2 regions of the Blautia stercoris genome follow, and region 2 is predicted to be linked to the other one. Evidence: predicted binding sites of a transcription regulator. Region 2 holds the regulator's gene; the other holds the start of a gene.

Region 1 (3,165 bases), on a different contig from region 2:
TCAAATAAAACTACGGAATATGGTTTTCTTCTGACTGCTTCGGTCAGCTGACCACCTTCTTCGTATCCAACATATCCTGGAGGCGCTCCAATTAAACGAGACACAGAATATTTCTCCATGTATTCACTCATATCAATACGCACCATGTTCTGCTCATCATCAAACAGCGTTGCCGCCAAAGTCTTAGCCAATTCTGTTTTACCAACACCAGTTGGACCAAGGAACAGGAATGAACCGATTGGTTTTGTTGGGTCTTTAATTCCGGCTTTGGAACGAATAATGGCATCTGTTACTTTTGTAACCCCTTCGTCCTGTCCGATGACACGTTTATGCAGTTCCTCTTCCAGACCAAGGATTTTTGTTTTTTCTCCTTCGGTCAGTTTTGCTACCGGAATACCGGTCCATCTTGAAATAATTCTTGCAATTTCGTCATCGGTTACACTTTCATGTACCAGAGATAAATCCTGATTTTTCACTTTTTCTTCTTCGATTTCAAGCTGTTTTTGCAGTTTTGGCATTTCTCCGTACTGCAATCTTGCTGCCTCATCAAGATTATAATCTCTCTGCGCTTTCTGAATTTGTTTATTCATATCCTCAATCTGCTCACGCAGTTTGGATAATTTCTCAACGGAAGCTTTTTCATTATCCCACTGGGCTTTTCTTCCATTAAATTCATCACGCAGTTCTGCCATTTCTTTCTGCAGTTCCACCAGACGATCCTGACTTAAACGGTCATTTTCTTTTTTCAGCGCTGCTTCCTCGATTTCCATCTGCATCAGTTTACGATTTAACTCATCAAGTTCTGCCGGCATGGAATCAAGTTCGGTTTTAATCAGAGCACAGGCTTCATCCACCAGGTCAATCGCTTTATCCGGTAAGAAACGATCCGAAATATAACGGTTTGATAATGTTGCTGCTGCAACCAATGCACTGTCTGTAATCTTTACGCCATGGAATACTTCATAACGCTCTTTTAATCCACGAAGAATTGAAATCGTATCTTCGACTGTCGGTTCATTTACCATAACCGGCTGGAATCGTCTTTCAAGAGCTGCATCTTTTTCAATATACTGACGATATTCATCAAGAGTCGTTGCACCAATACAATGCAGTTCACCTCTTGCAAGCATTGGTTTTAACATATTTCCGGCATCCATTGCACCTTCTGTTTTACCGGCACCTACAATCAGATGAAGTTCATCGATAAACAGAATGATTTTTCCTTCACTCTTTCTGACTTCTTCCAGTACCGCTTTTAAACGTTCCTCAAATTCACCACGATATTTTGCACCTGCAACCAGTGCGCCCATATCAAGGGCAAAAATCTTTTTATCTTTTAAGCCCTCCGGAACATCACCTTGTACAATACGCTGTGCTAATCCTTCTACTGCTGCTGTTTTACCAACACCAGGTTCACCAATTAAAACCGGATTGTTTTTGGTTTTTCTTGAAAGAATACGAATGACATTTCTGATTTCGGCATCACGACCGATAACCGGGTCAAGTTTCTGCTGTCTTGCTTTTTCTACCAAATCCTGACCATATTTATTTAAGGTATCATAAGTTGCTTCCGGATTATCAGAAGTCACTCTCTGGTTTCCTCTTACTGTACTCAATGCCTGTAAGAAACGTTCCCTTGTGATTCCATATTCCTGCCAGAATGATTTCATAGTCGGACTCGGGTTATTTAAAAGAGCCAAAAATAAATGTTCAACAGAGACATATTCATCTCCCATCGCTTTGGCTTCGTCCTCCGCACTGACCAGTGCTTTATTTAAATACTGACCAATATACTGCTGACCTCCGGACACTTTTGTTCTGGCATTTAATGCCTGTTCAATTCGATTCAGGAAATGCTCTTTCTGAATCTCCATTTTTTCAATCAGCTTCAGTATCAGGCTGTCCTCCTGATGCACCAGGTTGTAAACCAGATGCTCCTGCTCAATCTCCTGATTTCCAAATTCATAAGCAGTCTTTTCCAAATCCTGTACTGCCTGAAGTGATTTCTGTGTAAATTTGCTAATGTTCATAAAAATCCCTCCATCTATATCAAAGGCTATTGTTTTCTTGTTCTATTGCAAATATAACACCTTTTGTTAGCACTGTCAAGAGATGAGTGCTAATTTTTTATGAAGATTTTGTGAACGCTACAAGCCATGCAAAATGGTGAAAAAAGACGCCCTGCTAGTTTACTTGCAAAGGCGCCTTTTTTTGCTATTTTATAGGGCGACAGCCCTACAGCGAAGGAAGTCTTTCCCGAGCTGTGCATGACGTATGCCACTACTTCACAGAAATTTTTCACTTGCTTTCGCACTCGATTTTCTTAATTTGACCACATTTTTACGACAAATTCTTGGAAAAATAGAACCATCTTCATTGTTTTTTCTGATAAAATTTTGTACTTTGTTCCACTCTTTTCCAACTGTGCTTTATACTTCTCACATTCCTGTACAATCGCCTTTTTTGCATTGTCCATTCAGAAAAATTAATTACCCAAATAGAAATATATAAACAACCCTATAGGTTCTCTCTTGCCAGACATATTTCTTTCAGCGCCTCCCCAATATCTCCATCTACCCCGATCGACTTTCCGGCAATTTCTGAAGGAATATAGACTTCTCCTTTATTGAAGGTGATATAAACTGCTTCAGGTTCAGAAGCAGCAAGACTCATGAAAGGCTCTTTGATCATACGGTTTCGCCATCCCACGCCCAATTCCAGAATCGCTAGTCTTTTACCATGATATTTCTTAATAAAGTTCTGATAGTCTTGCATTTTCTTTTGGAACTGTTCGGTCTGAAAGAATGCATTGCTGTTTACCATATTGACCGTAACTGGCCCTCCACAGCAGGAACAGCAGGGAACCAGTTCTGAGGGGATCTGTCCGTTTTTTTCAGCTTTCGCCATTTTGAGAATTTCATTCTGGTTTTCGTAAGGACCTGTTCCGCATCCATTCTGGCACCGGGACTGGGTGAGACGGCCTTCCATCTCAAAGACCTTATCCCTGTCAAATCCTGCAGGCACGAAATGGTCCTCGCCATTGGAGGTCACAATAAAATAATCTTTGGAACCAACCAGACGATACAGATCCTCCATTACAGGACCGGGCTGTTCCAGATAACATTTCCGGCTGATCAGTCTGCTGAAAAATGCCCATTTAGATTC
Region 2 (3,165 bases):
AAACGTATGGCTGAGGAATTGACGGATTATATGAAAGATTTGGGAATCCGTGTGAAATACTTACATTCTGATATTGATACGTTAGAGCGGACACAGATTATCCGTGATATGCGTTTAAATGTATTTGATGTTTTGGTTGGAATCAACCTTTTAAGAGAGGGACTGGATATTCCGGAAATTACATTAGTTGCAATTCTGGATGCAGACAAAGAGGGATTCCTGCGTTCCGAGACCTCACTGATTCAGACAATTGGTCGTGCGGCAAGAAATGTAGAGGGACATGTCATTATGTATGCAGATGTGATGACGGATTCCATGAAGATGGCAATCAATGAGACGATGCGTCGCCGTAGTGTACAGGAGGAATATAATAAAGAACATCATATCACACCGCAGACTGTTAAAAAAGCGGTACGAGATTTAATCAGTATTTCCAAATCGGTTGCCGAGACAGAAGAAAAATTAGAGAAAGACCCTGAGTCTATGAGCAGAAAAGAATTAGAAAAATTAATTAAAGAAGTCGAGAAGAAGATGCGAAAAGCAGCGGCGGATTTGAATTTCGAGGCAGCAGCAGGGCTTCGTGACAAAATGGTGGAACTGAAGAAAAATCTGGAAGAAATGGATTGATTTCCGCTCGAAGTCAAGTGGATATTCGCAATCCGCTACACTGCTTGCTCATAACCAAATAGCTGCTACGCAGCTTATCAGAAGGGGCTTGCCCCTCCTGATACAAGCAAGTCCCCACCCCTGCTTATTGCTTTTCGCAATTGAAGCAGGGGACTTACTTGATTTGGTTAAAAAAATAAAAAAAATTTCGTAAAGCTCTTGACAAATAAATGGGTCAGTGCTATCTTAAGAGCATAGATGTTAGCACTCCACTACGACGAGTGCTAACAATTAAAAAAGAAGCAGAAAGGAGATTAAAATGGAAAGTGAATTGGATGAGCGAAAACGAAAAATTTTAAAAGCCATAATCCAGACCTACCTTGATACCGGAGAACCGGTTGGTTCAAGAACGATATCAAAATACACAGACCTGAATCTCAGTTCTGCAACCATCCGAAATGAAATGTCAGACCTGGAAGAACTGGGTTACATTCTTCAGCCGCATACATCGGCTGGAAGAATTCCTTCTGATAAAGGATATCGGTTATATGTCGATGAACTGATGAAGGAAAAAGAAAAAGAAGTTTCGGAAATTAAAGATTTGATGATAGAAAAGACCGATAAAATGGAAAAAGTATTACAGCAGGTAGTAAAAGTACTTGCAATAAATACAAATTATGCCACAATGATTTCCGGTCCGACCTATCACAGAAACAAACTTAAATTCATTCAGCTCTCTAAAGTGGGTGACAATCAACTGCTTGCGGTTTTAGTAACCGACAGCAATCTGGTAAAGAATCAGATGATTGATTTACAGGAGCCTATGAGTGATGAAACAGTTTTAAAATTAAATCTGCTTTTAAATACGCAGTTAAATGGTCTTACAATCGAAGAAATCAATCTGAGCATGATAACCCGGATGAAAGAACAAGCCGGTATCCACAGTGAAGTGGTTGGCAGTGTGATTGATGCGGTAGCTCAGGCGATTGCGGAAGACAAAGATGAGGTTGAAATCTATACAAGCGGTGCGACAAACATTTTCAAGTACCCGGAACTAGCAGATACCTCAAAAGCCAGTGAATTGATTTCAGCATTTGAAGAAAAACATGCGCTTGCGGATTTAGTAAAAGATTCGATGAGTTCAGAAGAAAACACAGGAATTCAGGTTTATATTGGAAATGAAAGTCCGGTACAAACCATGAGAGACTGCAGTGTAGTGACTGCGACTTACGACTTGGGTGAGGGCATGCAGGGAACAATCGGAATCATCGGACCGAAGAGAATGGATTATGAAAATGTAGTAGATAATCTGAAAACGCTGAAAACACAATTAGACCATATATTTAAGAAAACATAGAAAGGCGGAATGGATTCGTGTCAGAAGAAAAAGAATTATATGATGATAAAAACGATGATGTAACAGCCGAGACAGAAACAGAAGAAACCGAAGAAGTTACAGAAGAAAGCTGTGAGGCAGAAGAAAATTCTGAAGAAGCAGAAACAGAAGAAAAATCTGAAGAAAAGAAAGGATTTTTCAAAAAGAAAAAAGATAAAAAAGATGAAAAAATCGAAGAGCTGACTGACCGTGTAAAACGTCAGATGGCAGAATTTGATAATTTCAGAAAACGTACCGAGAAAGAAAAAGCTTCCATGTATGAAATCGGTGCAAGAGAAATTATTGAAAAGATTCTTCCGGTTGTAGATAACTTTGAAAGAGGTCTTGCAGCAGTTCCGGAAGAAGAAAAAGACAGTCCGTTTGCAGACGGAATGACAAAGATTTACAAACAGATGATGACTGTATTTGAAGAAATGGGTGTCAAAGCCATTGATGCAGTCGGAGAAGAATTTAATCCGGATTACCACAACGCAGTAATGCATGTGGAAGATGAAGAAGCCGGAGAGAATGTAGTAGTAGAAGAGTTCCAGAAAGGATATCTCTATAAAGACCATGTCGTAAGACACAGCATGGTAAAAGTAGCAAATTAATCAATTATATCTGATTTTTAAAATCAGATTTCATCTTATAAATTGATAGAAAACTTGGAATTGATATAGGAGGAAAAAATCATGAGCAAGATTATTGGTATTGACTTAGGTACAACAAATAGCTGTGTAGGTGTTATGGAAGGTGGACAGCCAACTGTTATCGCAAATGCGGAAGGCGCAAGAACAACACCATCTGTTGTGGCATTTACAAAAACAGGTGAAAGATTAGTCGGTGAGCCGGCAAAACGTCAGGCAGTTACAAATGCTGACAAAACAATCTCTTCTATCAAGAGACACATGGGTACAGATTACAGAGTAACAATTGATGATAAGAAATATTCTCCACAGGAAATTTCCGCAATGATTCTTCAGAAACTGAAAGGTGATGCAGAAAACTATCTTGGTGAAAAAGTAACAGAAGCTGTTATCACAGTTCCGGCATATTTCAATGACGCACAGCGTCAGGCAACAAAAGATGCCGGTAAAATCGCAGGTCTTGATGTAAAACGTATCATCAACGAGCCTACAGCAGCAGCACTTGCTTACGGTCTGGATAACGAAAAAGAACAGAAA

Evidence for each region. Region 2 encodes HrcA, which represses chaperone genes, less so after heat shock. Its sites were predicted from a motif close to TGTTAGCACTCNNNNNNNNNGAGTGCTAACA; they were not measured.
Region 1: the regulator HrcA is predicted to act here: its motif matches at 2,095-2,125, upstream of clpB (ATP-dependent chaperone ClpB).

The regions. Positions count from the first base shown of each region.
Region 1 is NZ_BAAHYF010000002.1:786,878-790,042, reverse strand. Features, by position in the region: gene clpB (ATP-dependent chaperone ClpB) at 1-2,030, opposite strand, end outside; gene ACYQ2D_RS13450 (SIR2 family NAD-dependent protein deacylase) at 2,518-3,165, opposite strand, start outside.
Region 2 is NZ_BAAHYF010000001.1:1,475,355-1,478,519, reverse strand. Features, by position in the region: gene uvrB (excinuclease ABC subunit UvrB) at 1-627, shown strand, start outside; gene hrcA (heat-inducible transcriptional repressor HrcA) at 926-1,963, shown strand; gene grpE (nucleotide exchange factor GrpE) at 1,981-2,592, shown strand; gene dnaK (molecular chaperone DnaK) at 2,674-3,165, shown strand, end outside.